Regions from separate parts of the Streptomyces sp. NPDC028711 genome, predicted to be linked through region 1. Evidence: riboswitches for the same ligand, from Rfam matches in the RefSeq annotation. Region 1 holds a riboswitch; each other region holds the start of a gene.
What was found. Region 1 has a riboswitch for cobalamin ahead of cobN (cobaltochelatase subunit CobN). Riboswitches for the same ligand answer to the same signal wherever they lie in the genome.
Positions count from the first base shown of each region.

Region 2: another riboswitch for cobalamin. It lies ahead of ACZ4VK_RS31675 (ribonucleoside-diphosphate reductase subunit alpha); the one in region 1 lies ahead of cobN (cobaltochelatase subunit CobN).
Region 3: another riboswitch for cobalamin. It lies ahead of ACZ4VK_RS00315 (cobalamin biosynthesis protein); the one in region 1 lies ahead of cobN (cobaltochelatase subunit CobN).

Region 1 is NZ_JBVHUJ010000007.1:2,391-9,327, reverse strand. It holds gene ACZ4VK_RS21925 (PA14 domain-containing protein) at 1-259, opposite strand, end outside; gene ACZ4VK_RS21920 (serine hydrolase) at 420-1,985, shown strand; gene ACZ4VK_RS21915 (precorrin-2 C(20)-methyltransferase) at 1,957-3,459, opposite strand; gene ACZ4VK_RS21910 (precorrin-8X methylmutase) at 3,456-4,109, opposite strand; gene ACZ4VK_RS21905 (cobalamin biosynthesis protein CobG) at 4,106-5,368, opposite strand; cobalamin riboswitch at 5,444-5,580, shown strand; gene cobN (cobaltochelatase subunit CobN) at 5,620-6,937, shown strand, end outside.
Region 2 is NZ_JBVHUJ010000013.1:66,265-73,201, reverse strand. It holds partial or broken gene ACZ4VK_RS31705 (endonuclease/exonuclease/phosphatase family protein) at 1-826, shown strand, start outside; gene ACZ4VK_RS31700 (aldo/keto reductase) at 987-1,919, opposite strand; gene ACZ4VK_RS31695 (LuxR C-terminal-related transcriptional regulator) at 2,142-3,125, shown strand; gene ACZ4VK_RS31690 (DUF3311 domain-containing protein) at 3,249-3,521, shown strand; gene mctP (monocarboxylate uptake permease MctP) at 3,518-5,149, shown strand; gene ACZ4VK_RS31680 (GNAT family N-acetyltransferase) at 5,238-5,738, shown strand; cobalamin riboswitch at 5,751-5,925, shown strand; gene ACZ4VK_RS31675 (ribonucleoside-diphosphate reductase subunit alpha) at 6,058-6,937, shown strand, end outside.
Region 3 is NZ_JBVHUJ010000001.1:57,489-64,425, forward strand. It holds gene ACZ4VK_RS00295 (hypothetical protein) at 1-660, opposite strand, end outside; gene ACZ4VK_RS00300 (alpha/beta hydrolase) at 820-1,947, opposite strand; gene ACZ4VK_RS00305 (inorganic phosphate transporter) at 2,344-3,612, shown strand; gene ACZ4VK_RS00310 (hypothetical protein) at 3,625-3,846, shown strand; cobalamin riboswitch at 3,959-4,101, shown strand; gene ACZ4VK_RS00315 (cobalamin biosynthesis protein) at 4,136-5,122, shown strand; gene ACZ4VK_RS00320 (cobyric acid synthase) at 5,119-6,627, shown strand; gene ACZ4VK_RS00325 (putative cobaltochelatase) at 6,674-6,937, shown strand, end outside.

The sequences.
Region 1 (6,937 bases):
GGGTCCAGCGGACGCCGAAGTTGTCCCTGGGCAGCGTGGTGACGGCCGGGTCGCCGTAGCCGTAGTTCTCGGCGATGACGCTGTCGCAGGTGATCAGCTTGGGCGTACCCGTGAGGGTGGTGTTGGCGTAGTAGTCCGCCTTCCACAGCGGGGAGGCGCAGGTGACGGCCGCTGCGGCCGGGCCGGCGGTCAGCAGACCGCCGGATGCGACGAGGGCGGCCGTGGTGGCCAGCGCGCTCAGTCGGGTACGAGTGATCACGAAGAGTGGGGCCCTTTCCGGACCTGTGGGGAACAGCGGGGAACAGTCGACGCGTGGGGGAAGGGGCGGTGCGGGTGGGGCCGGTGTTCCGCCGGAGGCGCACTTTACCGACTGGTTCCTTCCGTGCGACAGAGGATTCCACCCGGCGTTCAATGGAGGTATGGATACCGTCCGATGGCTGGTCGCAGCGGGGCTCGTGTCCGTACTGGGCATGGCCCCGGGCACAGGCCCCACTCCCACCCCCGAGCCGCCCCCCGCGCAGCCACCGCCCGTGCTCGACCGGGCCGACGTGGACCGGGCCGTCGGCCGGCTCGACGCCGACGTCGCGGCGATGATGAAGCGCACCGGGCTTCCCGGGGTGTCCGTCGCCGTCGTGTACGAGGACAGGGTCGTCCACCTCAAGGGGTACGGCGTGCGCGAGGTCGGCAAGGCCGGCACGGTCGACGCCGACACCGTCTTCCAGCTGGCCTCCGTGTCGAAGCCGATCGCCTCGACCGTCGTCGCCGGGGCCGTCGGCGTCGAGGGCTGGCAGCGGCCCGTCGCCCCCGAACTGCCCGAGTTCCGGCTGAAGGACCCGTGGGTGAGCTCCCATGTGACGGTCGCCGACCTGTTCTCGCACCGCAGTGGTCTGCCGGACCACGCGGGCGACCTCCTGGAGGACCTCGGTTACGACCAGGAGTACATCCTGTCCCACCTGCGGTACGAGCCCCTCGCACCGTTCCGCGCGAGCTACGCGTACACCAACTTCGGTCTGACGGCGGCCGCCGAGGCCGTCGCCGCGGAGAAGGGCGTGCCGTGGGAGAAGCTCGCCGAGGACACGCTCTACAAGCCCGCCGGAATGAACGACACCAGCTCCCGCTTCCAGGACTTCGCCTCGAACGCCGACCGGGCCGTCGGCCATGTGAAGGAGGCCGACGGGACCTGGAAGGCGTCCGTACGGGACCCGGACGCCCAGTCCCCGGCGGGCGGTGTCAGTTCCTCGGCCCGCGACATGGCGACCTGGCTGCGGCTCCAGCTGGCGAACGGCACCCTCGACGGGCGGCGGATCGTCGACGCCGACGCCCTCGACCTCACCCACCACCCCGAGAGCGTCGCCTCCCCGGCGCACGCTCCGGCGGGCCGGACCGGCTTCTACGGCCTCGGCTGGAACGTGTCGTACGACGACGAGGGCCGGCTGCGCCTCTCGCACACCGGAGCGTTCGCGCTCGGCGCGCACACCAACGTCACGATGCTGCCGGGCGAGCGGCTCGGGATCGTCGTCCTCACCAACGGGGCGCCGGTCGGCGTCGCGGACGCCGTCGCCCTCGACTTCTTCGACACCGCGCAGGACGGCAGGCCGAGCCGCGACTGGGTGCCGCTCGTCGACGCCATCTACCAGCAGCAGGCGGACGCCGACCGTTCCCCGACGGACTACGCGAAGAGGCCCGCCGACGCCGCCCCCGCGAAGGCCGCGAGCGCCTACGCCGGCACGTACACCAGCGACTACTACGGCAGGCTCACGGTGGCCGAGGAGGGCGGCGGTCTGGTCCTGCGACTGGGGCCGGAGCCCCAGTCGTACCGGCTCACGCACTACGACGGCGACACGTTCGGCTTCCCGACGCGCGGCGAGAACGCCGTCGGCCTCACCGGCGTCACGTTCTCCCCTGACGGGAAGTCCGTCCGGGTCGAGTACCTGGACCAGGAGGGACTCGGCACCTTCACCCGTACCGGCGCGGCGTCCAGGTGATCGTGCGGCCGTCGGCGCGTTCGACCGCGCGGGTCTGCGACGAGCCGATGAGGAGCAGGGTCCGCATGTCGACCTCCGACGGGTCCAGGGTCTTCAGCGTCAGGACCCGGACCGACTGCTCGGGGCCGCCCACGTCACGGGCGACGACCACCGGGGTGTCGGGGGAGCGGAGGGTGAGGAGGAGGTCGCGGGCCGCGGCCACCTGGTGCGTACGGGACTTCGAGCCGGGGTTGTAGAGCGCGAGGACCAGGTCGGCCGAGGCGGCGGCGCGCAGCCGGGCCTCGATGACGTCCCAGGGCTTGAGCCGGTCGGAGAGCGAGATCGTCGCGTAGTCGTGGCCGAGGGGGGCGCCCGCGGCGGCGGCGGCCGCGTTGGCGGCGGTCACCCCGGGGAGGACCCGTACGGGGACGTCCGCGTACTCCGGTTCGCAGGCGACCTCCAGGACGGCCGTCGCCATGGCGAAGACGCCCGGGTCGCCGCCGGAGACGACCGCCACCCGGTGGCCGCGCCGGGCCAGGTCGAGGGCGAACTCGGCGCGTTCCGACTCGACCTTGTTGTCGGAGCCGTGCCGGATCTGCCCGGGGCGCAGGACCGGGACCCGGTCGAGGTAGGTGGTGTAGCCGACGAGGACGTCGGCGTTGACGAGCGCGCCGCGCGACTCGGGGGTCAGCCAGGGTGCCCCGGCGGGACCGGTGCCGACGACGACGACCTCGCCCCTGTCCCGTACGGGTGTCTCCCGGTCGATACGGGAGGGGAGCACGGCCACCGAGAAGTACGGGACCGACGACGGGTCGACCTCCGTCAGCCTCTCCGTCCGCTCGCCCGCCATGAACGCCCGCTCCACGTACCGGGCGTCGTCGAGCCGGCCGGCCCGCTCCAGGGCCCGCTTCACGGTGGGGAACGTGCGGCCGAGCTTCATCACGACCGCCGAGTCGGTGCCCGCGAGCCTGGCCGTCAGCTCGTCCTCCGGCAGGGTGCCGGGGATGATCGTGAGGACCTCCTCCGCCTCGCACAGCGGCTCGCCGAGCCGGGCGGCGGCGGCGCTGACCGAGGTGACACCGGGGATGACGGTGGTGTCGTAGCGGTGCGCGAGCCGCTTGTGCATGTGCTGGTACGAGCCGTAGAACAGCGGGTCGCCCTCGGCGAGGACGGCGACCGTGCGGCCCGCGTCGAGGTGGGCGGCGAGGCGGGCCGAGGCCTCCTCGTAGAAGTCGTCGAGGGCGCCCCGGTAGCCGCCGGGGTGGTCCGTGGTCTCCACCGTGAGCGGGTACATCAGCCGCTCCTCGATGTGGTCCTCGCGGAGGTGCTCGGCGGCGATCGAGCGGGCGATGGAGCGGCCGTGGCGGGCCGAGTGGTACGCGATCACGTCGGCGGCGGCGATGGCCCTCACGGCCGCCAGCGTCATCAGCTCGGGGTCGCCGGGGCCGAGGCCGACCCCGTACAGCCTGCCCTTCACGGTGTTCGTGCCGCTCATGCCTGGATCTCCGCTTCGTGAGCGATCGCGTTGATCGCGGCGGCCGTCATCGCGCTGCCGCCGCGACGGCCCCGTACGACGAGGTATTCGAGGCCGAGGTCCTGGGCGGCGAGGGCGTCCTTGGACTCGGCGGCGCCGATGAAGCCGACCGGTATGCCGAGGACGGCGGCGGGCTTCCCGGCGCCCTTCGCGACCATCTCCAGGAGGTGGAAGAGGGCGGTGGGCGCGTTGCCGATGGCGACGACGGAGCCTTCGAGGCGGTCCCGCCACAGTTCGAGGGCGGCGGCGGAGCGGGTCGTGCCGAGTTCGGCGGCGAGACCGGGCACGGACGGGTCGGAGAGCCCGCAGAGCACCTCGTTGTCGGCGGGCAGCCGCTTGCGGGTCACGCCGCTGGCGACCATCTGCGCGTCGCAGAGGACCGGCGCACCGGCGCGCAGGGCGGCGCGGGCGCTCGCGACGACCCCGGGGGAGTACGCGAGGTCCCGCACGAGGTCGGTCATGCCGCAGGCGTGGATCATCCGGACCGCCACCTGGGCGACGTCGGCGGGCAGGCCCGCGAGATCCGCCTCGGCGCGGATCGTGGCAAAGGACTGACGGTAGATCTCCGTCCCGTCCTTCTCGTAGTCGAACATGGTGTCGCTCTCGCTCATCTCGTATGGGGCGTGGGAATCGACGGGGCGCGGGCCGCCGCGACGGCTTCGGACAGGGAGGTACGGGGGGTGGGGACGCCGTCCACCAGATAGGTGTCGTCGCCGGTGGCGGTGGCGGTGGCGAGGACGTCGACCCAGGCGCCGTACGGGTGACCGCAGCGCCGCTCGCACCCGGAGAGGTGCACGGGCAGCGGCCCGGCGGGCACGGTGAGCGCGTCCGCCCGGACGTCGGCGAGGGACTTGGCGCAGCCGGGCCGTCCGGTGCAGGCGGAGACCCCGGCCAGGGGGGCGTCGGGGCGGGTGATCAGGCCGTGCGCCGCCAGGTCGCCGAGCCGGCCGGCCGAGGCTCCCACGACGACCGCTCCCCGCCACGGCGTGAGCCGGACCTCGTCGGCGGGCAGCAGGGCCCGCAGCTGAGCCGCGGTCAGCCGGCCGAGGGGCGCGAGGACGTGCAGGGCGCCGCCGGGCAGGACCCCGGGCGCGGGCGGCGTGGACGCGGGCGGCGGCGGTACGGGTACGGGCTCGGCCGCGATCCCCGCACGCGCCAGGGCCCCGGCCCAGTCCGGCACATGGGCGGCGGGCAGTTCCCGGGGCCGCCAGGCCCCGCTCCCTGCCGCGTCGGCGGCGTCGAGGAACGCGAGGGCGGCGACGAGGGCGGCCCGTACGGCGTCGGCCGCGGCGAGCCGGAAGACCTGCCGGTCACCGGGCCACAGCACGGCGGTCCCGTCCGCCCCTGCGATCAACTTCACATCCCCGCCGAGCGTGGCCACGTCCCCGCGCCCGTCGTCGAGGACGAAGAGGAAACGGCCGGAAAGCGCGGCCGCCCGGGGCTCGGCGCAGAGGGCGGAGTCAAGGTCGCGCGCCCACAACTGCACGTCCGCGCATCCGAGTCCGTCGAGGCCCGCGGTGGGCGAGGCGACGATGTTGCGGACGCGTTCATGGGTGGCGGAGGGCAGCAGGCCCGCCTCCGCGAGGAGCGCCGCGAGCTCCGCGCCGCAGCCGTCCGCGAGGCCCCGCAGCTCCGCGTTTCCGCGCGAGGTGATGCTGATCCGCCCGTCGCCGAGGGTCTCCGCCGCGACCGCGAGCGCCTCGACCTGAGGAGGCGTCAGACGGCCTGCGGGCAGGCGGAGTCGGGCGAGACGGCCGTCCTCCGCGGGGTGCAGACGCAGCGCCCCGGGGCAGGCGTCGCCTCGGTCCCGTATGCGGGCTTCGCCCGGTTCGGGCGTCGTGGACGGGGTGGGCGGCATGGCGGCGAGCATACCCACGGGCCACCGGCCGCCCACCGGGTGTGATCAGGCCGACTCGACGGCCCGCCCCGCCCCTGGGCGCCACGATCTAGGATGCAGATCGGCATGGGGTCCCAGGACCCCGGGGAGGAAGCCCGGTGAGAATCCGGCGCGGTCCCGCCACTGTGAACCCGTTCTGGAAACGGAACGAGTGAGTCAGGAACTCCTGCCGTCCATACGACCACCCGGGGCGCGGACAACCCCGAGGAAGGCCTGCGCTCGCCATGCTTCTGCTGCTGTCGCACTCCGACACCGACCTGCTCAGCGCCCGCGCGGCCGGCGGCCCGGTGGAGTACCGCTTCGCCAACCCCGCCCGACTCCCCCTCGCCGAGCTCCCCGGCCTCCTGGACGGCGCCGACCTCGTCGTCGTACGGCTCCTCGGCGGCCTCCGCTCCTGGGAGGACGGCTTGGACGCGGTCCGCGCGGCCGGAAAGCCGGTCGTCGTCCTCAGCGGCGAACAGGCACCCGACGCCCAGCTGATGGAGACGTCCACCGTGCCCATCGGCGTCGCCACCGAGGCGCACGCCTACCTCGCGCACGGCGGCCCCGCGAACCTGGAGCAGCTGGCCCGCTTCCTCTCCGACACCGTCCTGCTCACCGGCCACGGCTTCGAGGCCCCGGCCGCCGCCCCCACCTGGGGGCCCCTGGACCGGACCGTGAAGAACGACAGCGGCCCGACCGTCGCCGTGCTCTACTACCGCGCCCACCACATGAGCGGGAACACCGCCTTCGTCGGCACGCTCTGCGACGCGATCGAGGACGCCGGCGCGCGGGCGCTCCCGCTGTACGTGGCATCCCTGCGCGCCCCCGAGCCGGAGCTGCTCGACACCCTTCGTGGCGCGGACGCGATCATCACCACCGTCCTCGCCGCCGGCGGCACCAAGCCCGCCGAGGCGCAGGCCGGCGGCGACGAGGAGGCCTGGGACGCGGGGGCGCTCGCCGCGCTCGACGTGCCGATCCTGCAGGCCCTGTGCCTGACCGGCTCGCGGTCCGCCTGGGAGGAGAACGACGAGGGCCTCTCCCCGCTGGACGCCGCGAGCCAGGTCGCCGTCCCCGAGTTCGACGGCCGGCTCATCACCGTCCCGTTCTCCTTCAAGGAGATCGACGAGGACGGCCTGCCCGCGTACGTGGCCGATGCCGAGCGTGCCGCCCGCGTCGCCGGGATCGCCGTACGGCACGCCCGGCTCCGCCACATCCCGAACGCCGAGAAGAAGCTGGCGCTCGTCCTCTCCGCGTACCCGACGAAGCACTCCCGCATCGGCAACGCCGTCGGCCTCGACACCCCCGCCTCCGCCGTCTCCCTGCTCCGCCGTCTGATCGCCGAGGGGTACGACTTCGGGCCGGTCGAGGAGCTTCCCGGCCTGGTCTCCGGCGACGGCGACGAGCTGATCTACGCCCTCATCGAGGCCGGTGGCCACGACCAGGACTGGCTGACGGAGGAGCAGCTCGCCCGCAACCCGGTCCGCATCCCGGCCGCCGACTACAAGCGCTGGTACGCGACGCTCCCCGAGGAGCTGCGCGGCCACGTCGAGGAGCACTGGG
Region 2 (6,937 bases), on a different contig from region 1:
CGCCCGGCGGTGGCTGCTCCCGGCCCTCGCGGTGCTCCTGGTGGCGGGGGCCGGGAGGGCGGGGCTCCACTGGGGGGCGCTGGTCCCCGGCGGCGGCCCCGGCCCTGCCCCCGCGCACGCGCTCAAGGTCTTCTCGTGGAACACGCTCTACTGGGACACGACCGACGACCCGGACGCGTTCCACCGCTTCCTGCGGTCCAAGGACGCCGATGTCTACCTGCTCCAGGAACATCTGGGCTGGGAGGACGGCACGCCCCGGAAGATCGACCGGCTCGACCGGCTGCGGGCGGAGTTCCCCGGCTACCACCTCGTGGCGCGGGGGGAACTGGTCACCCTCTCGCGCCATCCGGTCGTGGCCGCTCCCCCGGTCGGTCCCGGCCGGGCGCCGGCGGGCTCCGCGTCCTGGCGGGAGCGGTTCGAGTGGAACAAGGTGCTGCGCACCGACGTGGACGTGGCCGGCACGGTGGTGTCGTTCTACAACGTGCACGTCCCGGTGCAGCTGGACATCGAGCGCAGCTGGCTGAGTCCCGGCTTCTACGGAGTGGTCCGCGACACCGATCCCGTACGCAAGGAGCACTACGCGGCGCTGCTGAGCGACGCCCGCGCGAATCCGCATCCGCTCCTGATCTCGGGGGACTTCAACACGACCCCGGCGATGGGTGATCTGGAGGGGCTGCGGGAGGCGTTCCGGGACGCGCTGCCGGCCTCGTCGTCCTTCCTGCCGGGCACCTGGGGCATCGGCGGCCTTCCGCTGTGGCGGCTGGACTGGACGTTCACGGACGAGGGCCTGCGGGTGCACCGGTACGCACTGGTCTCCGCAGCGGGCCTCTCCGACCACAGGGGGCAGGAGCTGCTGGTCTCGCCGACGGAGGGAGGGGGGCCGGGGACGGGGGCTGGGGCCGGGAGCCAAAAAGCCGACCCCGGACCACCCCAGACCGGCCCCGGACCGACCCGGGACCCGCCCGCGGCCCGCCGCCCCGGCTCCCTCAGGCCCCCGCCTCGTCCAGCCGTCGCCGCTGGTCGGGGTCGAGGGTCAGGGCGAGCGCGCCCATGGCCTCTTCCACCTGCTCGACCCGGCTCGCCCCGACGACGGGCAGCACGGACGGTTCGCCGTCGAGGAGCCAGGCGAGCACCACCTGGTTGACGGTGGCGCCGAGTTCTCCGGCGACCTCGTGCAGCGCCGCGAGCCGCGGGGCGGTGCCGGGGTGGTCGTAGGCGTCGGGGAGTCCGACCTCGGGGCGGGTGTAGCCGCCGGAGAGCAGCGCGCTGTAGGCCCAGAGCGTCAGATCGCCCTCGCTGCGCGTGTAGTCGAGGAGTTCCCGGGTGACGTGGACGTGCGCCGTGGAGGGGAGGGCCTTGTCGAAGCGGGGCTGGAGGTAGGAGTGGCGGTACTGGAGGTGGGTGAAGCGCGGGCGGTCGCCGGCGAGGGCGCGGGCGCGCTCGACCCGCCAGACGGCGTGGTTGCTGACGCCGAGTTCGCCCGCCTTGCCCTCGTCGACGAGGTCGGCGAGGGTCTCGACGGTCTCGGCGAGCGGCACCGCGCGGTCCTCCACGTGGGCCCAGAAGACGTCGACCCGGTCGACGCCGAGCCGGCGCAGGCTGTCGTCGAGGGCGTTCCTGACCGCCTTCTCGGAGAGCCCCTCGACCTCGGCGGCTCCGGGGGCGGCGGGCCGGGCGCCGCACTTGGTGGAGAGGACGAGGCCGTCGCGGTTGCCGCGCGCGGCGAGCCAGCGGCCGAGGGTCGCCTCGCTCTCGTCGCCCGTACCGCCCTCGACCCAGTACGCGTAGTTGTTCGCGGTGTCGATCACGGTGCCGCCGAGTTCGGTGAACCGGTCGAGCACGGCGAACGAGGTGGCCTCGTCGACCGACGTGCCGAACGGCAGGGCGCCGAGTGCGAGGGTGCGCTGGGGGATCGCCATGGATACAGTCCTCCTCGAAGTTGCTTGGACTAGACCATCTTGGATCAAGGAACTCCGTTCGCGCAGGGGATCGGCCGGACAGGAACCGGCCGAACACCGGGGATTGCCAAGCGAGTTCGATTGGTCTAGTCCTGAAGCCGACCGCGGCCTACCATCGCAGAAGCCTCACGGTCAGGCACGCACGGTGAACGCCACGATGGGACTATTCGGGGGGAAGACGCCTTGCTCGAGGCGCTGGGGATAGAGAAGTCCGCGGAGACCGTCTACCGGCTCATGCTCGAACACCCCGACGACGGGGTGGCGGACATGGCCCGCCGGCTCGACTGGTCGGAGCAACAGGTCCGCGAAGCCCTGGGCCGGCTCACGGAGGCGCGGCTCGTCTCCATGGAGGACGGATCGGGGGAGGCCCTCCCGTTCGACCCCGAGGTCGGCTTCTCCTTCCTCCTCTCCCGGGCCGAGGCCGAGCTGAGCCGGCGGCGGCGCGAGGTCGAGCGCGCCGAGCGGGCGGTGGCCGACATCCTCGCCACGTACACCGACCGGAGCGACGGCGCGCCGCGGCACGACGTGGTGCACCGCGTCGTGGGCCTCGACAACGTCCGCGAACGCCTTGAGGACCTGGCCGCGAGCGCCCGCACCGAGTGCCTCTCGCTCCTGCCGGGTGGGGCGCAGCTCCCCGACACGATGGACGCGAGCCAGCCGCTCGACCAGCTCGCCCTGGAACGCGGTGTGCGGATCCGGTCGATCTACCAGGAGAGCTTCCGCAACGACCCGCCGACCGTCGACTACGTCCGCTGGTACTGCGAACTCGGCGGCGAGGCACGGACCGTACCCGTGGTCCCCATGCTCATGGTGATCGTCGACCGCGAGGCCGCGCTCGTCCCGGTCGACCCGGAGGACGGGCGCGCCGGCGCCCTCGAAGTCCGCAGCCCCGGCCTCGTCCACGCGCTCATGGTGCTCTTCGACCGCCTGTGGGACACCGGGACCCCGTTCGGCGAGACCCCCCGCCGCGACGAGCACGACCTCTCCCCGCAGGAACGGGAGTTGCTCATGCTGCTCGGCATCGGCTGCACGGACGACATCGCCGCCCGCCGCCTCGGGATCTCCCTGCGGACCGTGCGCCGGATGAGCTCGGAGCTGATGAACCGGCTCGGCGCGCGCAGCCGTTTCGAGGCGGGCGTACGGGCCACCAAGGAAGGCTGGCTCTGACCGCGCGGCCGGGAGCGGTCCCACGAGTCACTTCCGTTATACGGACAGGGGTTCCATGGAGCGGAGCCGTCCCCTAGATTTCCCCACCATTACGAGGTGATCAGCGAGGGGACGGGAATCGCCATGCCAGACGCGTCAGACACGCCGGAAGCGACACAAGGGAAACAACCCACCATCACACCCATGCGGGTGGTGATCGGACTCTGTCTGTTCGCCCCGTTCGTGGCGATGCTCTGGGTGAGTTCGTACGCGAAGACGGAACCGTTCCTCGCCGGCATCCCGTTCTTCTACTGGTACCAGATGCTCTGGGTGCTGATCTCCACCGTGCTCACCATGGTCGCCTACCAGCTGTGGAAGATCGACCAGCGCGCCCGCAAGGGAGGTGACGCGCGATGAAGGACGTCACCGGTGTGAACGGCGTCGCGCTCGCCGTCTTCATCTTCTTCTTCCTGGCCGTCACGGTCATGGGCTTCCTCGCCTCGCGCTGGCGCAAGGCCGAGAACGAGAACAGCCTCGACGAATGGGGCCTGGGCGGCCGGTCGTTCGGCACCTGGGTCACCTGGTTCCTGCTCGGCGGCGACCTCTACACCGCGTACACCTTCGTCGCCGTCCCGGCGGCCATCTACGCGGCGGGCGCGGCCGGCTTCTTCGCCGTGCCGTACACGATCCTGGTCTACCCGCTGATCTTCACCTTCCTGCCGCGCCTCTGGTCGGTCTCGCACAAGCACGGATACGTCACCACCTCCGACTTCGTGCGCGGCCGCTTCGGCTCCAAGGGCCTCTCGCTCGCGGTGGCGGTCACCGGCATCCTCGCCACCATGCCGTACATCGCGCTCCAGCTCGTCGGCATCCAGGCCGTCCTGGACGTGATGGGCGTCGGCGGCGGCGAGACCACCCACTGGTTCATCAAGGACCTGCCGCTGCTCATCGCCTTCGGCGTCCTCGCGGCGTACACGTACTCCTCGGGCCTGCGCGCGCCCGCGCTCATCGCCTTCGTCAAGGACACCCTGATCTACATCGTCATCGCGGTGGCGATCATCTACATCCCGATCAAGCTGGGCGGCTTCGACGAGATCTTCGCCAAGGCGGGCGAGGCGTACGCGCAGACCAACCCGGCCACCGACAAGCCGCGCGGCTCGCTCGTCCCCGGCGAGGCCGGCCAGTGGACGTACGCGACCCTCGCCCTCGGCTCGGCGCTCGCGCTCTTCATGTACCCGCACTCCATCACGGCGACCCTGTCGTCCCGGAGCCGCGAGGTCATCCGCCGCAACACCACGATCCTGCCGCTGTACTCCCTGATGCTGGGCCTGCTCGCGCTGCTCGGCTTCATGGCGATCGCCGCCGGCATCCAGGTGAAGAACGGCCAGCTCGCCATCCCGCAGCTCTTCGAGACGATGTTCCCCGACTGGTTCGCGGGCGTCGCGTTCGCCGCGATCGGCATCGGCGCGCTCGTCCCGGCCGCGATCATGTCGATCGCCGCGGCCAACCTCTTCACCCGCAACATCTACAAGGACTTCATCAAGAAGGACGCGACCCCGGCGCAGGAGACCAAGGTCTCCAAGATCGTCTCGCTCCTGGTGAAGGTGGGCGCGCTCGCCTTCGTCCTCACCATGGACAAGACCGTCGCGATCAACTTCCAGCTGCTCGGCGGCATCTGGATCCTGCAGACCTTCCCGGCCCTCGTCGGCGGTCTCTTCACCCGCTGGTTCCACCGCTGGGCGCTGCTCGCCGGCTGGGCCGTCGGCATGGTCTACGGCACGGTCGCCGCGTACGGCGTCGCCAGCCCGACCCAGAAGCACTTCGGCGGCTCCTCCGCCGAGATCCCGGGCATCGGCGAGATCGGCTACATCGGCCTCACCGCCTTCGTCCTGAACCTCGTCGTCACGGTCGTCCTCACCTTCGTCCTCAAGGCCGTCAAGGCTCCCGAGGGCATCGACGAGACCTCCCCGTCCGACTACACGGCGGACGCCGGTGACGCCGGCGTGCGGACCGAGCTCCCGAAGGTCGGCGCCGAGACGCACTGACCCTCCCGTACGGCCGCGCGCGGCGGGCCCGGGATCTCCACCAGGAGACCCCGGGCTCTTCGCGTCCCCGGCGAGGCACACTTTCCTCATGGACTTCACGATCAGGGCGGTACGGCCCGAGGAGTACGAGACCCTCGGCGAACTCACCGCGGGCACCTATCTGAACGACGGACTGCTGAAGTACGGGGCGCAGGACTTCTACCTGGAGGTGCTCCGGGACACCGCACGGCGGGCCCGCGAGAGCGAGGTGCTCGTCGCCGAGGACGCCGAGGGACGCCTTCTCGGCGGGGTGACCTTCGCCACCGGCAACACCCCCTGGGCGGACATCGCGGTCGACGGCGAGGCCGAGTTCCGGATGCTCGCCGTCACCCGGGAGGCCCGCGGCCGGGGCGTCGGAGAGGCCCTCGTACAGGCCTGCGTCGACCGCGCGCGGGCCCTCCCGGGGTGCCGGCGGCTCGTGCTCTCCACGGACGCCACGATGGTCGCCGCGCACCGGATCTACGACCGCCTCGGCTTCGTCCGCACCCCCCACCGGGACTGGGAACCGATCCCCGACCACTCGCTGCGCACCTACGCCTTGGAGTTCTGAGCCGAGGGCGACACACAACATGTGGGGGGTGCCGCGAGCGGCGCCCCCCACATGTATGCTCATGCTCGCTGTCGACGCAGGGGAATCCGGCGCGAATCCGGAACTGTCCCGCAACGGTGTGCTTCCTACGGATACGACCCGTCCGTACGAGGTGAGTCCGAGCACCTGCCGCAGCGCACCCGGTCCGACCGTTCCGGGTGCCACTGACGTCCGGGCCTCGCGGAGTGGGCCGGTGGAAGCGTCGCGTCCGGCGTTACGGACGCCCGCGTGCCCGCCTTCCCCCGCCGCGGCCCCGAGCCGAGCGAGGGAGAGCCCCCACGTGACCATCGCGCCCGCCGATCCGGCTTCCGCCGAGGTTTCCGCGGTCGAGAGCGACGGACCCGGGACCGTACTGCTGCGGACCCTGACCGACCTCACCGCCGATCTCCCCGACACCGACCCCGGCAAGGTCGCCGCCGCCGCACTCCGCGGCCGCAGCGCCGCGTCGGACGAGGCGGAGCTGCGCGAGCTGGCCACCGAGGCGGCCGCGGGCCTGATCGCGGAGGACCCGGCGTACTCCCGGCTCGCCGCCCGGCTCCTGACGGTCACCATCGCCGACGAGGCGGCCGGCCAGGGCGCGGTCTCCTTCTCCGCCTCCGTCGCCACCGGGCACCGCGAGGGCCTGATCGCCGACCGCACCGCCGCGTTCGTCGCCCTGCACGCGGCCCGGCTCGACGCGACCGTGGACACGGCCGCCGACGACCGCTTCGGCTACTTCGGCCTGCGCACCCTCTACTCCCGCTACCTGCTGCGCCACCCGATCACCCGCAAGGTCATCGAGAGCCCGCAGCACTTCATGCTGCGCGTCGCCTGCGGTCTCGCCGAGGACGAATCGGTCCGCGCGCTCGACGAAGTGACCGCGCTGTACGGCCTGATGAGCCGCCTGGACTACCTCCCGTCCTCCCCCACGCTCTTCAACTCCGGCACCCGCCACCCGCAGATGTCCTCCTGCTACCTCCTGGACTCCCCGCAGGACGAGCTGGACTCCATCTACGACCGCTACCACCAGGTGGCGCGCCTCTCCAAGCACGCGGGCGGCATCGGCCTCTCGTACTCCCGCATCAGGGCCCGCGGTTCGCTGATCCGCGGCACCAACGGGCACTCCAACGGCATCGTGCCGTTCCTGAAGACCCTCGACGCCTCCGTCGCCGCCGTGAACC
Region 3 (6,937 bases), on a different contig from region 1:
GGCCGCCTCGGGGGCCCCTTCGGCCGGCGGGACCTCGCAGCGCTCCTCGCGCAGCTCCTCGACGCGCTGGCCGAGCAGGTCGAGGAGGGCGGGCACGAGGACCGGGCCCTGCGAGAGCTGAAGCAGCGAGAGGACCTGCGGGACGGCCTCGACGACCTCGGCGACGGCGCTCGGTTCGACCCCCTCGGGGGCCGGGTGGACCAGCGACCAGGCGTCGAAGAGGGCGACCCAGCCGCGGAGCACGGCGGAGTCGTCGCGGTCCCAGGCGTGCAGCCGCCAGCCGGGGCGGGCGGTGTCGCCGTGGAGCTCGACGAGTCCGGCGAGCCGGGCGCGGTCCCAGCCGGCCCGGACCTGGCCGGGCGTCAGGTCCAGTGCGGCCGCGGCCCGTTCCTGGGCGGTGACGGCCCCGGCGCCGGTGCGGGGTGCCGCTTCGGCGCCGCGCTCGACGGCGGCCCAGCGGGCGATCCGTACGGCGTCGGCGAGGACGTGCCGGGCCTGGCGGGCGAGTTCCGCGCGGGGCGGAGTGCCCTCGGGCGGCCGCGGCGCCGGCCGGGTGCGCCGGGTCGTCACGGCCCGTCGGGCGGTGGCGAGGGACCGCGGGCGGACGAGTCGGAGTCTGGAGTTGCGCGCCAATGGTTCATCGGGCTTTCGAGACGTCACGGGGGCAGTCTTCCCGCTGACGGCCCGAAAGCCCAATCGGAATCGGACACCCCGTCGGCCCGGGCCCGGTGACGGGCCCGGGAGGGGCGTACCGGAGGCACCGTGCCTGTCCGGAAAGCGGCGGCGTCCGCCCGGGGGGGGCGGCTCTCCGGGCAGGTGTCAGAGCAGCGGGGTGAGGAAGCGGCGCAGGGACTCCTCGTAGCGGACGGGGTCGGCGTTCCACATGGCCGCGTGCGGGGCCTGGCGCACGGTCTGGAGGGTGACCAGGTCGGGGCGGCGGGCGGCGAGTTCGACGGACGGTTCCCAGGGGGCGAGGGTGTCGTCGGGGCCGTGCAGGAGGAGGACCGGAACGCGCAGGGCGTCCGGGGCGGAGGCGGCCCTGAGGAGGTCGCCGTGCGGTCCCGTCCTGCCCTGCGCGGCGCGGACGGCGAGCGGGAGCAGCGGGGCGGGGACGTGCCGGGCGGCCGCGAGGTTGCGGAGGGTGGCCTCCCAGTCCAGGACCGGGGAGTCGAGGACGAGGCCGCTGATCCTGTCGCGCACTCCCGACTCGGCGGCGGCGCGCAGGGCCATCGACGCCCCGGTCCCCCAGCCGTGCAGGACGACCGTGGCCGCGCCCCTGCGGACCGCGTAGCGGATGGCGGCGTCGACGTCGCGCCACTCGGAGTCGCCGAGGCGGGCCAGACCGTCGGCCGCGGCGGGCGCCCCCTCGTCGCCCCGGTAGGCGGGGACGAGGACGGGGACCTGGCGGCGGTTGTAGAAGGGGACGACGTTCAGCGGGTGCTCGCGGGTGGTGCCGAGGCCGTGGAGAGCGATCACCCAGGTGGGGCGGGGGCCGGGCACCAGCCAGGCGGGCAGCGGGCCGAGCTCCCCGGGGATCTCGACGTCGTCGTGGGAGAGCCCGAGGGCGCCGAGCGGTGTGCCGCGGTGGAGCTGGGGGGTGAACCGGACGCGGACGCCGGGGCCGAGCGCCCCGAGCTCGACGCGTTCCAGGCGGCGGACGACGGTGTCGGCGGTGTGCGGGACCCGGTCGAGGACGGGGCCGACGACGGCGTGCAGGTCGGGGCCTTCGAGGCCGTACGTGCCGGGGCGCAGCGAGGCGAGGCTGCGGGTGAGGGTGATCCGCTCGGGGCCCGTGGCGTGCACGGTCAGCCGTGGATCTCCGGGCAGGGGACGTCCGGACGGCGCCTTGAGGGCGACGTCGCTGGCGTACCGGCCGGCCGCGACCGCGACCGCGCCGAGACCGAGCAGGGTGGTGACGGCCGCTGCCGTCGCTGTAGCCGGGCGCACGCTCCCAGTCTCGGCAGGGCGGGGAGGACCTGCCACCGGACGGACCCGGCCGGGGCGGGGCGGGGGCCTCGGGCCCGGAGGGTGTGGGGCCTCCCTGGGTCACCCCGGGGAGTGACATGGGTCTCCCCGGCGGGGTCGCCCGGTCGGATGATTCCGTCCGGGGAGCGGAACCGGGTGGCGGGGGAGGAACCGGGGCAGGTCGTATGTGCCCCGTGAAGGCCGGGATTACCCGGGGTCGGGGGTGACCGCATGGTGGACAGTTCCTCCGCCGGGGGCCGTAAACGGAATCTCTTGACACCGGATCGGGACACCACACCGCCCGGCTCAGTTCACCTTCCGTTCACTCAGGTTGCTTACGTTCGACGAGCCACTGACGTCAAACGATTGCCTGGGTAAATGGAACACATCACGCTGCTGCTCGCCATTGTGGTCGTGACAGCTCTCGTGTTCGATTTCACGAACGGTTTCCACGACACCGCCAACGCGATGGCAACGACCATCTCGACCGGTGCGCTCAAACCGAAGACGGCGGTGGCCATGTCCGCCGTGCTCAACCTCGTCGGCGCTTTCCTGTCCGTGGAGGTCGCCAAGACGATCTCCGGCGGGATCATCAACGAAGAGGGCATCCGCACAGAGGTGATCTTCGCCGCGTTGGTCGGCGCCATCCTGTGGAATCTGCTGACCTGGCTCGTCGGCCTGCCGTCCAGCTCCTCCCACGCCCTCTTCGGCGGCCTCATCGGCGCCGCGGTCATGTCGGCCGGCTGGTCGGCCGTGAACGGCTCCACCATCGTCACCAAGGTCCTGATCCCGGCCGTCGCCGCGCCGCTCGTCGCCGGCCTCGCCGCGATGCTGGCCACCAGGCTGACGTACAAGATCAAGACCAACCCCGAGGCGAAGACCACGGCCAAGGGCTACCGGGCCGGCCAGATCGCCTCCGCCGGTCTCGTCTCCCTCGCGCACGGCACCAACGACGCCCAGAAGACGATGGGCATCATCACCCTGGCCCTGGTCACCGGCGGCGTCCTCGTCCCCGGCTCCAACCCGCCGATGTGGGTCATCGTCTCCGCCGGCGTCGCGATCGCCCTCGGCACCTACCTCGGCGGCTGGCGCATCATCCGCACCATGGGCAAGGGCCTCACCGACCTCCAGCCGCAGCAGGGCTTCGCCGCCCAGACCAGCGCCGCCACGGTCATCCTGGCCTCCTCGAACCTCGGCTTCTCCCTCTCCACCACCCAGTCCTGCTCGGGTGCCGTGATGGGCGCCGGCCTCGGCCGCAAGGGCGGCGTCGTCCGCTGGTCGACCGCCACCCGGATGTTCGTCGCCTGGGGTCTGACCCTGCCCGCCGCGGGCCTGGTCGCCGCCGCCGCCGAGTTCCTCACCCAGCAGGGCCCCTGGGGCATCGCCGCCGTCGCGGTCCTCCTGGTCGGCGGCTCGGGCGTCATCTGGTCGCTGTCCCGCCGCAAGCCGGTCGACCACACCAACGTCACCGACGACGACCTGGACGAGCAGCCCGCGGGTGTCGTGACCACCGCGATCGCGGCCGTCACCCCGCCGCCGGCCGCCGGTTCCGTCGCCGCCGTCGCGGACGAGGACCTCAAGACCACCATCCCCGCGCCGGTTCCCACCGACCCGGCCGCGCCCCCCGCCCCCGCCGCAGCGGTGTAAGGAACGAACGACATGAAGATCGACTGGGCAGCTCTCGGCTCCGTCTTCGGGGTCAGCCTCGTGGCGACCGTCGCCCTCGTGGGCCTCTTCACCCTCGGGATCGTCGGCCTCGGCAAGCAGGAGCAGGCCGCCGCCCAGGGCGGCTCCGCCACCCTGGCCCGTACCGGCGCCTACGCCTGCTTCGCCCTGTGCCTCGCGGCCGTGGCGTACGGCATCTACCTGATCGTCGTCTGACGCGACGAGCAGGACCGGCGGGGCGGTCCGCACCTTCGGGTGCGGGCCGCCCCGCCGTCGTGTCTGTGGTGCTTCGCACAGTGACACGGCGCAGGTCAAGCGCGGGTTGACGGGTGTTCTCGGGGCGTGGTGGACTGCCGAGGCCATTTACGGCGGCAGTAGAGGAAGTCCGGTGCGAATCCGGCGCGGTCCCGCCACTGTGACCGGATCCGAAGGGTCCGGGAGTCAGGAACTCACGCCGCCGGTCACGTCGATCCAGGGCGCGGACCCTGAGTGAGGACATGCGCCCATGCCCGGCCGCAACCACAGCCTTCCGAGAGCCGGCCGCCTCTCCCCGCACGGATTCGCGTTCGGCGCGGCGGCGGGTCTCGCCCTCGACCTGCTCGTCGGGGACCCCCGCCGCGGACACCCCGTCGCCGCGTTCGGCCGGGCGGCCGCCGCGGTCGAACAGCGCCTCCACCACGACCACCGCGGCTGGGGCGCCCTGCACACCGCCGTCTGCGCCGGCTCCACGATCGCCTTGGGCGCGCTCGCCGCACGGGCCGTACGGAACCGTCCGGCCGCGGCCGCGGCCCTGACCGCCGCCTCCGTCTGGGCCGTCGTCGGCGGTACGACCCTGGGCCGGGAGGCCCGCGCGATCGGCGGGGCGCTCGCCGCGGGCGACCTGGACGTGGCCCGGGAGCGGCTGCCGCACCTGTGCGGCCGCGACCCGCAGTCCCTCGACGGACCGGCGATGGCCCGCGCGGTCGTCGAATCGGTCGCCGAGAACACCTCCGACGCCGTGGTCGGCGCCCTCTTCTGGGGCGCGGTCGCGGGCGTGCCGGGCCTCGTCGGCTTCCGGGCCGTCAACACCCTGGACGCGATGGTCGGCCACAAGTCCCCCCGCCACCGCCGCTTCGGCTGGGCCTCGGCCCGGCTCGACGACGTGGCCGGCTGGCCCGGGGCGCGGCTGACGGCCGTCCTCGCGACCGTCGCGGGCGGGAACCCGCGCGGGGCCGTCCGGGCCTGGCGCGCGGACGCGGCCAAGCACCCCAGCCCCAACGCGGGACCGGTCGAGGCCTCCTTCGCGGGCGCCCTCGGCGTACGGCTCGGCGGGACACTCTCGTACGGCGGACGCGTCGAGCACCGGCCGGTGCTCAACGGGGAGGGGCGGCCCGTCGAGGTCGCCGACATCGACCGGGCGGTCCGGTTGTCCCGCCGGGTCACCGGACTGACCCTGGCCGTCTGCGTGGGCGGCCGGCTGCTCGGATACGCGCTGAAGCGGAGGAACGCATGAGGGGTGGGGGGCTGCTCGTCGCCGGGACCACGTCCGACGCCGGCAAGAGCGTCGTGACGGCCGGCATCTGCCGCTGGCTGGTCCGCAAGGGCCTGAAGGTGGCGCCGTTCAAGGGACAGAACATGTCCCTCAACTCCTTCGTCACCCGCGAGGGCGCCGAGATCGGGCGGGCCCAGGCCATGCAGGCCCAGGCCGCCCGGGTGGAGCCGACCGCGCTGATGAACCCGGTGCTGCTCAAGCCGGGCAGCGACCGCTCCAGCCAGGTCGTCCTGATGGGGAAGCCGGTCGGTGAGCTGAGCGCCCGCGGCTACCACGGAGGCCGTCAGAAGGAGCTCTTCGAGCCGGTCCTCGCGTGCCTGGAGGAGCTGCGGAGCACGTACGACGCGGTGATCTGCGAGGGCGCGGGCAGCCCGGCCGAGATCAACCTGCGGCGCACCGACATCGTCAACATGGGGATCGCCCGGGCCGCGAAGCTGCCCGTCGTCGTGGTCGGGGACATCGACCGGGGCGGGGTCTTCGCCCAGTTCTTCGGTACGACGGCGCTGCTGAGCCCCGAGGACCAGGCGCTCGTCGCCGGATACCTCGTGAACAAGTTCCGCGGCGACGTGACCCTGCTCGAACCGGGGCTCGACATGCTGCACGGCCTCACCGGCCGCCGGACCTTCGGCGTCCTGCCGTACGCCCATGGGCTCGGCATCGACGAGGAGGACGGGCTCCGGGTCTCGCTGCGCGGGACCGTCCGGGAGTCCGTCGTGGCGCCGCCGGTCGGCGCCGACGTCCTGCGGGTCGCCGTCTGCGCCGTCCCCCTGATGTCCAACTTCACGGACGTCGACGCGCTGGCCGCCGAGCCGGGGGTCGTCGTCCGGTTCGTCGACCGGCCCGAGGAGCTCGTCGACGCGGACCTGGTCGTCGTGCCCGGCACGCGCGGCACGGTGAAGGCGCTGGCGTGGCTGCGGGAGCGGGGCCTGGCGGACGAGCTGGCCCGCCGCGCGGCCGCGGGACGTCCCGTGCTCGGCATCTGCGGCGGCTTCCAGGTGCTCGGCGAACGGATCGAGGACGACGTCGAGTCCCGGGCGGGAGCCGTCGACGGGCTCGGGCTGCTGCCCGTACGGGTCCGGTTCGCGCGAGAGAAGACGCTGGCGCGGCCGGTCGGCGAGGCGCTCGGCGAGCGGGTGGAGGGGTACGAGATCCACCACGGTGTCGCCTCCGTGGACGGCGGGGAACCGTTCCTGGACGGGTGCCGGGTCGGCTCCGTGTGGGGCACCCACTGGCACGGCTCCCTGGAGAGCGACGGGTTCCGGCGGGCGTTCCTGCGCGAGGTCGCGGCGGCGGCCGGGCGGCGGTTCGTACCGGCCCCGGACACGTCGTTCGGGGCGCTTCGGGAGGAGCAGCTGGACCGGCTCGGCGATCTGATCGAGGAGCACGCGGACACGGACGCGCTGCTGCGGTTGATCGAGGAGGGGGCTCCGGGGGGACTGCCGTTCGTGCCGCCGGGCGCGCCGTGAGCATGACGACCGCCGAACATCAACGAGTTGAAGGAGTGACCGACCGATGAGCACCCGGTATCCGTTCACCGCCGTCGTCGGTATGGACGACCTGCGGCTCGCGCTGCTGCTCAATGCCGTCAGCCCCGCCGTGGGCGGTGTGCTCGTCCGGGGGGAGAAGGGGACCGCCAAGTCCACCGCCGTGCGGGCGCTCGCCGAGCTGCTGCCGGCCGTGCCGGTCGTGCCGGGCTGTCGGTTCAGCTGTGATCCCGGCTCGCCCGACCCCGGCTGCCCCGACGGGCCGCACGACGACGGCCCCGGGGCCGAACGG